Regions from separate parts of the Alkalimarinus coralli genome, predicted to be linked through region 2. Evidence: riboswitches for the same ligand, from Rfam matches in the RefSeq annotation. Region 2 holds a riboswitch; the other holds the start of a gene.
What was found. A riboswitch is a leader RNA that binds a small molecule or an ion and turns the genes downstream of it on or off. The one in region 2 is predicted to bind cobalamin.
Positions count from the first base shown of each region.

Region 1: another riboswitch for cobalamin. It lies ahead of MY523_RS17765 (CbtB domain-containing protein); the one in region 2 lies ahead of MY523_RS15850 (energy transducer TonB).

Region 1 is NZ_CP096016.1:3,957,574-3,962,192, reverse strand. Features, by position in the region: gene MY523_RS17775 (AAA family ATPase) at 1-1,157, opposite strand, end outside; gene MY523_RS17770 (CbtA family protein) at 1,188-2,036, opposite strand; gene MY523_RS17765 (CbtB domain-containing protein) at 2,107-2,292, opposite strand; cobalamin riboswitch at 2,381-2,547, opposite strand; gene MY523_RS17760 (GGDEF domain-containing protein) at 2,784-3,962, shown strand; gene MY523_RS17755 (methyltransferase) at 4,039-4,619, shown strand, end outside.
Region 2 is NZ_CP096016.1:3,543,255-3,547,873, reverse strand. Features, by position in the region: gene MY523_RS15860 (ATP-binding protein) at 1-1,677, shown strand, start outside; gene MY523_RS15855 (hypothetical protein) at 1,725-2,132, opposite strand; adenosylcobalamin (AdoCbl) riboswitch at 2,351-2,493, shown strand; gene MY523_RS15850 (energy transducer TonB) at 2,511-3,539, shown strand; gene MY523_RS15845 (heme ABC transporter ATP-binding protein) at 3,732-4,529, opposite strand; gene MY523_RS21820 (hypothetical protein) at 4,526-4,619, opposite strand, start outside.

The DNA.
Region 1 (4,619 bases), 410 kb from region 2:
TGTGTAATGTTGGATTTAACCCTCTTCTGGTCTCTGGTCTTGGGTTTATTGATAACCCGTTTGCCTGAAGTTGCCATCGCACTGGGTTGTATTGCACCCCACTGTCCTTCGTTATTCTGCTTTTTATTACTCGGCTCTTCTGAGGCTCCGTTGGAACCAGCCTGGGAGCGAGGTTGTTTAAATCGAGAGCCACGGTCGGCATATGGACGGCTTCCCTGTGATGGAGGTGTTGCTGCATCATCGGGAGAGTGGTTTTTATGTTTTGGAGGCTGAGGTTCATTTGGCGGTGTTGTCGTACGGCGATGGGCAAGCACAAACTCTTCAACTTCATCGATATGCTGAGTGCTGACTTTCACCTCTCCGTGCCATGCCGCTTGGGCTTTGGCAGCTCGCTGTAAGGTAATATCTGCTCTCAGTCCCTCGACGCCTGATGCCTCGCAGCGTTCAGCGATGTCGAGCTGTTCTGCCTCTCCGATAACAACCTCCGGTAACAACGCCTGAGCGCATACCAATTCATTGTGAATCGTTTGCTGTTGTTCGGCGTGGCGCTCTAGAAAGGAGACTGGGTTGTCATCAAATTCTAAGCGCTTCTTTACTGCTTCAACTCGCTGTTTTGGGTTAAGTCTTTCATTTATATCAACAAATAACCCAAACCTATCTTGTAATTGAGGACGTAATTCACCTTCGTCGGGGTTCATTGTGCCGATCAATACAAATTTACTTTCATGCTCTTTGGTAATGCCATCCCGCTCAACATGGTTGATGCCGCTGGCAGCAACATCTAACAACAAATCGACTAAATGATCGGGTAGTAGGTTGACCTCATCAACGTAGAGAATGCCGTTATGGGCTCTGGAGAGAAGGCCAGGTGAAAAGGCAACTTCGCCATTCGCCAGTACGCGTTCAATATCGAGTGAGCCGACGAGTTTTTCTTCCGTTGCGCCTAAAGGCAGTGTCACAAATGGCTTGGTTGATTTGGTAAGTGAGTGCTCACTTAAAAGTTCGCCAAGTCCTCTTGCCAGTGTGGTCTTGCCCATTCCTCTCGGGCCACTAATCAGCACGCCACCGAGCTTTGAGTCTATCGCAGATAAAAGCAGCGCCTGCTTGAGAGCGCTCTGGCCTACGACGGCGCAAAATGGATAGTGATATGACTTCATTTGCCAAGACCTCACAGGAAGGCGCTGCAATTAAGCGGCGCCAGTCGACTCTTCGTCAGGTAGTTTGAACAAGGTATTAATGGCGATGGCCGATAGAAGGCCCAGGCAAACCCAGAATACGCCGTTTACCACCGTTGTTGCCATTACAAACTGACCAACAAGGGCCTCAAGTGCTGCGACTGCATTTGCATCCGGGTGAGCAAAGCCGTGCATCGCTGGCTGCGGAGCTCCCAGAATATGGGGGATGGCAATAACCAGCAATCCACCCCAGCGTAAAGCACCTTTGCCAAACGCGAGTAGGCCCAGACCCAGGGAGGTAAAGGTTACCGCCAACAGCCACCAGCTTTGTCTGCCTTCAAGTGCTGCGGCCTCCATGCCTGGTATCTCTGGTGGAAGCCCCAGCGATGGAGAGACAAAAAAGGATAGATACCCTGCAAGCCCCCAAAGTAAGCCTGCGACCGGGCTGGTTTTGCCCGAAAGCGCCATGCCACTAATAACCACCAATGAAAAACCAATGGCCATCAGTGTGCTCGATAAAAAGGTGAAAAATGTTCTCTCTGCGCCGTCTTCAGGGCCCCATGCCTCCGGGTCGTGAGAGTGTTCCTGAATATGCTGTTTCGATGCGGTGTCTGAGTTGTTTTCGAGCGCCTCAAAATGGCCGCTGATGTTTTCAGACGTATGGTGTGCCGGGTTGCTGTGATCATGTGCCGTTGCTTCGCCTGCTGCCATGTCTGTGCTAGACGGGAGTTCGTCTGCTATTTCATAGACTTCTGCCCCTAAAATAATAGGCGTGACTTGAAAGTGTTGCAGGGTGCCAAGAATAATGCCCGCGAGCAGGCCTGCCGCTACCGCAGCAAATACAATATTTCTAAAAAACATAAGAGTTCTCGAATGCTAAAAGGTATTTAAGATAAACGTTAGGTGTTTAGCGTCTTTTCCAGAGTCCTTCTTAGTGGCAAGGGAAAGCAGCACTATGACGCGTATCGTGAGCTGCATTGTGAGCAGCATCCATTGGCAGTAAACCAACAGCGAATACGATTGTTAATCCGAGAATAGCGGCAGCTAAAATTTGTGAGCGTTTAGAGGCTGCTACAGAAGTGGTTGTTGCATGAGTGTTTGAAACTTGAGTTGTCATGATGAAATTGTCCTTCGTGCTCACCCGCACTGAAATGAGGAAAATAAAAGCACACTGCGCTGTTTAGGGCTGTGTGGTTTGTGCGCTTACAGCGTGATGTCCAGGGGCTGGTATCGGACTCATGGCGTATATCGCCACCTACCGTTGCGGGGGCAGTGTAGGCTTTACGATAGCCGGTTGCTATGCGGACCTACTTCCCATTTAACTTGCTCATGAGTAACAACATGAAGCAAGACCTCTATGACTGTCAAATGCTAACAGAGAGTGCCGATTTGTCAATTGAATGAACTGTATTTAGCCATTTTGAAGTATATAAAAACAACTATGACCGCTCATCATACCTATTTTCACTTTGATGCAGGCAATCATATGTGGCTTAGGTGTGAATTGGTCGATAGCTGGTACAAGTTTGCAAAATAGTGTTAAAGCCGCTCTACTCTTTCTTGCCTGGTTTGCATCTTCTGATACGCTTAGTGTATTCGGAGTGAAAAATGCTAAGAGTCAGAAAATTGATGGAGAAATACGGTAATCCATTGGAGTGGACTGCCGGAACGAGAGCTGCCTTGCTGTTAGGTTTAACGCTGGCAGTGCATACGCAGTATTTTTTATGGGCTTATTATCAGCTATCTCCTTTGGCTCCAGAGGCCAACCAGAATTATGTTAACATTGCGTTTTTGAATCAGCACAAGATTTACCTGAACAGCATATTGCTGCTGTCTATCCTGCTATTTGTATTGGTGTTATTGCTGCGCAGGCGTTTCCCCAACAGCGAGTTCCATGAATATATCGCAACCCAGTATTTTTCTTTTACGTTGCTCTATTGTGCTTATGCCGTTGGCACTATGTCTGTGGCTACCGGCGTTGTGCTGGCAGGCGCGCCGGTAGTGGGTTTTATTCTTTTTAATCGCAGAGCGGTGATACTGGCGTTTACGATATCGGTTATTGGGCAGTGGGTTGTTTCCTATAGCTCTACGTTTGGCGATATGCCTTACGCGCCGGTGGTTAAAAACCTACAGGAGGCAGACGGGGCGCTCAGTCACTTTTGGCTATATACAATGTATTATTTTGCGGCACCTCATCTTATTGTTATTACCGTTTTTGCCTATCATGTGTTGAGCCGGTGGCGGCAGCGAGAAGATGAAATCAGGCAATTAAGTTTAACTGATCCGCTCACCCACCTGAGCAACCGAAGAAGTGTACTGTCTAGCCTTAGTCTTGAGCATGAACGAAGTCGAAGGCATGGGGCGTCGTTCTCAATATTGTTGGTGGATTTAGATCACTTTAAACGTATAAATGACTCATGGGGACATCCCGCCGGTGATCAGGTTCTGGTTGAGACAGCGAAGACACTGAAAAACAGTGTTCGACAGAATGATCATGTTGGGCGTTATGGTGGTGAAGAGTTTTTGGTTATTCTACCGGGCACAGATACAGAGGGTGCTTATCAGCTTGCAGAGCGTTGCAGGGAGCAGTTGGAGCGCATGAAAATTCTCACGGCTGACGGGTCAATGTTAAGAATAACTGCCAGTATGGGGCTGTTTTGTAATGAGCTCCTGAGTTCTGCCTCGACAGAAAAAATGCTGCACTATGCTGATGAGGCTCTCTATAAAGCTAAAGAGGGTGGCCGAAACCGAGTGGTTAAGTTCCTGCAAGAAGAACTTGATACCTGAGCCTGACTTGCCTTTTTCTGAAGGTGAGGGTGATAAAAAGCTAGACCTCTGTGTTTAGGGGTTATTATCATGGTGTATGCGAGCTACTTTCCAACGTCTTGACCATATACTCATCCAATATGCCAATATATGGCGTATATCTCCTTTCTCTACCCCAAAACCATCTTGGTTAAATAGTCATCCAGCCCTTACTCAGTGGCTGCTGGCATTATCAGATGATGATGTTGATCGATTGCAAGGTAATGATGATCTGTTGTGTCAGCAGGTCGGGGATTACCTACCCGTCGCTCAAGAAATTCATTCGCTTATCCAGGTTCCTTCTTGCCAACAAAAACAACTAACCGGAAGAACTTATGCATGGCAACGCGATGTTCCGGGCCGCAAGGCAGAGCAAATTGAAGCGTTTGCCGCTGCGACAGGGAAGATTACAAGCCCGCTTATAGAGTGGTGTTCTGGTAAGTTGCATTTGGGGCGATACTTGGCAGAACAGTTTAAAGTGCCGGTGCTGGGTTTAGAAATTAACGCCAATTTGGTGCAGCAAGCAAATCAGCTGGCCTGCCGAATGCACAGTGATGCCCGGGTGGAGCAGTGTGATGTATTAGATCCTAATGTTGTACAAAAGCTGAATGCACACCAGCACGTCATCGCTTTACATGC
Region 2 (4,619 bases):
ATCGGGCTCATCTCGTTTTTTGTTATCGGTATTTTCTGGTATTGGAACCGTAAGCTTTCAAAAGAAGTGAGTGACCGGATTAAATCGGAGCAGGCACTGAGAACCAGTGAGGAGCAACTGAGAAAAGCGTCTTATGAGGCCGAGTTGATGGCGCGAAAAGCGGATGAGGCCAACCAGGCAAAGAGCATCTTTCTCGCCAATATGTCACATGAAATACGCACGCCTATGAATGCTGTTATGGGGTACACCGAACTGTTAGCTTCAGCGGTTAAAGATCCAAAGCAGAAAAGTTATCTGGAATCCATCAGAACAGGCAGTAAGGCACTGCTCACTTTGATCAATGATATTCTTGACCTGTCAAAAGTTGAAGCCGGCAAGCTCCATATTGAACTCCGCCCGATTACGTTGCAGCCATTATTTAGCGAGCTTCAGAAAATATTTGCTGCGAAAATAGACAGTAAGCAGTTACAGTTTTCGCTTGAATTATCAGAGAGTATTCCCCGTGCCGTGATGTTGGATGAAACCCGGTTGCGGCAGGTGCTTTTTAATCTGGTTGGCAATGCCATCAAGTTTACTCATCAGGGTAAAATTTGTGTGCGGGCCAGCGCTGAGCGCTCTCAAGAGGCTGGCAAGGTCACCCTGACAATAGATGTGGAAGATACCGGCATCGGCATTCCACATGACCAGCAGGAGAGAATATTCAAAGCGTTTGAACAGCAAGCGGGGCAGAGCACCCGAGATTATGGCGGCACTGGCCTTGGGCTGGCGATTAGTAAAAAGCTGGTTGAAATGATGGGCGGAGAGTTGTCGCTCAAAAGCGAAGTGGACAAAGGGTCATGCTTTACGGTTAAAATTTACGATGTAGATATCGCTGCCGCTAGCCAGTTAGTGGATGCAGGTTCGCCTGATATATCCAGGTATCGATTTAAACCGGCTAAGATTCTTGTGGCAGACGACATTGAACTGAATCGTCAGCTGGTAATAGACCTGCTGGAAAAGACCCCTGTTGAAGTTAAGCAAGCGGAAAATGGCGAGCAAGCTATTAGCATTGCCCAGCAATGGATGCCTGACCTGATTTTAATGGATATCCGAATGCCGGTAATGGATGGCTACGAAGCGACAACTAAACTCAAGCACGCCGCAGCGACCCGTGATATTCCCGTGGTTGCCCTAACCGCATCGGTTATGAGCAAAGATGAGAAAAAAATTCAGGATGCTGGGTTTGATGGCTACCTTAAAAAGCCGGTAAGCGGCAGTGAGCTGTATTCGGGGATTGCCGCATTCCTTTCTCATGAGGTGCTCAATGACAGCAATGAGCACCTTGGTGGGGAGGCGCCGGACGCCGATATAAAAGCTGAAGATAGCCGCTCTAAAGGTGCCGATATTACAAACGGTCAAAATAGGTCAGGGCGGCAGGAGAACTTACCGCTTTCGTATGACCGGGATGTGAGACGAACCATTCGGGAACAGTTCATTGCTCAGTGGGAACGTGTTAACGGAAGTGGAGATATTGCCGCAGTAAGTTTATTTGCTGACGAATTACACTCGGCGTCTATTGATGCGGGGCTAACAAATCTTGAACGGTTTGCAGCAGACCTGAAGGCGGCTACCGACGCTTTTGACTTGGATGAAGTGCAACGCCTGTTAGAGAGCTTTGAAGAGCGAGTGGCTGATTAGCGAGCCGCTGTTATCCTACTATTCAGTGAGTGGCTGCCGGGTGCCCGTTACAGACAGTCATATTGGTCATTTGCATCAAATGATACTGAAATCATATCGTAGCCATTATTTGATAGCTGCTCGATTAGCGAGTAGTCGGTGAGAACGGTATTACATATCGAGTGAATGCTTGCCTGAAGCTGCCGTTCAACCAATACCTCACGATCTATTTTAAAGTCCAACACCATAAATTTCTCAGAGCCTTCATCATCAGCGGATGGCTGTATGACGCTTGCGTGTTTGATAAAAGAAATAGCCGCCTCAGCAGGGTAGGCGTTGCTTAGTAGTTTCTCTACATCATCAGCCAATGACGGCGTGCTTAAGGTGAGAGTACTAACCAATAGTGTACTTAACAGCATGGTTGTTTTAGTGGATTGTTTAGTTGATGCGGCTCTAAAAAACGTATCTGCTTTCATGGCTGCGTCCTCACACGATAATAGATAAAACGTTGGGTTCTTATGTTTTTAATTATCGCACAAAGTTTCAAAAAGTAACGGAGTGTAACTGGCAAATCAGCCGGATTTTGCAATCGTTCACAAATGGCTCGTTCGTTCGCACGAATAACATATTGTTCTTATGTGCACGGGTATGGTTTGTTGGATTGCCCTTCGTATATCCACCGCCTATAATCCCGTCTTGCAAATTTACCTACAGGGAAACCGGTGAAAATCCGGTACGGTCCCGCCACTGTGAGCCGTTTATGTGAACGGTAAGTCAGACCTCTGTATTCACGCGATAGACACCGCACAACTCCACGAGGATGGAACTGTGATCTCTTTGGCTTGGTTGAACCAATGTCTCTTTTGAAGCAATGCATCTTGGCCGCACGTGCCCCTTTAATGCGTGCTTTTGCTTATCTGGAGAGTGGTGCGTTTCGTCCATGGCGAAATAATACGGATAAGTCGGAGCGACTTACTCATAATAGTGGCTTTAGCGTACCGAAGCGGTTGAGCCGCTATGCAGTTTCGGTTTTATTCGCCGTATTGCTCCATGCCTTACTATTGGTGTTCTGGAGCGTGTATCATCAATCGATACAGCTTCGCTTGCCAGAGGGCCACCAGACGGTATCGTTGAAACTGGCGAAAACGGGGCCGAATCGGGCGCCGGAGATGGCCAGTCCAAAGATAGTGGCCAGTCCAAAGATAGTGGCCAGTCCAAAGATAGTGGCCAGTCCAAAGATAGCGCAGGCCGAGGCCTTGCCTTTACCGTCAGCGACGGATGGTGCTGCTGCCCTTACTCATACCGAGCCTGGCCCCGTCTTAAGCCATCGCGAGCACACAACGTCACAGGCAACATTTTCTCGTCCCAAAAGCGTCCCGGTTAAGAGTCGCAAGGTGTTGCCAATTAACACACCTCATCCTTTTGTAGAACCTAACAACAACGAAGTTGAGAGCCCGAAAGCAGAAGCGGTTGTTGGTAGCCGCACTCAGTCAGGCAATGAACCTATAGAAGATATAAAAGCACAGGCCTCGGATGCAGGTGCAGTTGAAAACAAACCTGATCCCCCGCCCGCGGACTCACTGGTGGATGTTGAAACAAAGCAGAAAGGGACTTTGGCAAGGGCGCAACCGTTGTCTAATAACAGTCCGAAATATCCGCGCAGGGCGATTATGCGTAACCAGCAGGGAAGGGTGAAGGTCAGCCTGTCGGTCGATAAGAGCGGACATGTTAACCATGTTGAAGTCATTGAAAGTAGTGGCTACTCATTGCTGGATAACTCCGTTTTAAGGTTCGTCGAGCATGAGCGTTTTGTACCCGCGATGCGAGACGGGGAAGCCATTGCTTCGACTCAGCTTTTTTTGTTCAGGTTTTTGCTTGAGTAGTTTATTTCGTTTACCGGTTTATTTGCCGGATGATTTATTTGCCCCTGTTAGAGACCTTTGCACGACGTTACGAGCGAAGCAAAGACAAGGCAAAAAATGAAGAAAAAGCGCAGTTTATGAGCAATAAATGAGCATTTTGAGTCATTCTTTAACGCTGTATTTGTAAGCGCAGTAGTCGTGCAAAGGTTTCTATTAGTTATTGCGGTATCGCGGCCTTAGCGCCGTTACTCGCACACTTTCCCCTGCTTCAGTAGATGGCTCTATCTGTGCCTCGATGGAAAAGTATCGGTATAAGTTATCTTTCGTGAGTACTTGGGTCGGTGTTCCGTCTGCCACGACGTCGCCTTGAGATAACAAAATTAACCGGTCACAAAATCGTGATGCTAACCCCAGATCGTGAATTGCTGCAATGGCTGTATGCCCGCTTTCGGTTAACTGCTTAACTAATGTCAAAACCTCTAACTGATGGCAAAGATCTAAATTTGCGGTGGGCTCATCCAGTAACAGAATCGGTGCTTGTTGAGCGATAGCTCTAGCGATAAACACTCGTTGCCGCTCCCCTCCTGAAAGCTGGTCCACCCTGCGCTCTGCCATCTGCAATAGATCCGTTTTTTCCATGGCGGCTTGGATCAGTTCAAGATCTTGTTGGCGCTCAGACTGAAACGGGCCTAAGTGAGGGTTTCGCCCCATCGCTACGACCTCCTGTACGCTAAACGCGCAGTCAATCGACGTGTCCTGAGGAACCAGAGAGATATGGCGCGCTATCTCCCGTGGTTTGTAGGTGTTAAGAGATCGGCCTGCGAGCGTAATTTCCCCGTGAGTTGGGGAAACTAACCCCATCAGCAGTGTTAACAAGGTTGATTTGCCCGCTCCATTAGGGCCTATAAGGCCAACAAACTGCTTTTTATCGAAGCTTAACGCGACGTCCTTGATGATGTTCTGCTTTCCATAGGCGAATTCCAGGTTTGAGCAACTAAGCAGTGTACTCATGGTGCGGGCACCTCTCGTTCTTGGTGAGCGGCTTGCCCGTGAAATTGGCCCGCTCTTAATGAGCCCAGGCTCCAACTGCTTTGGCGGTTC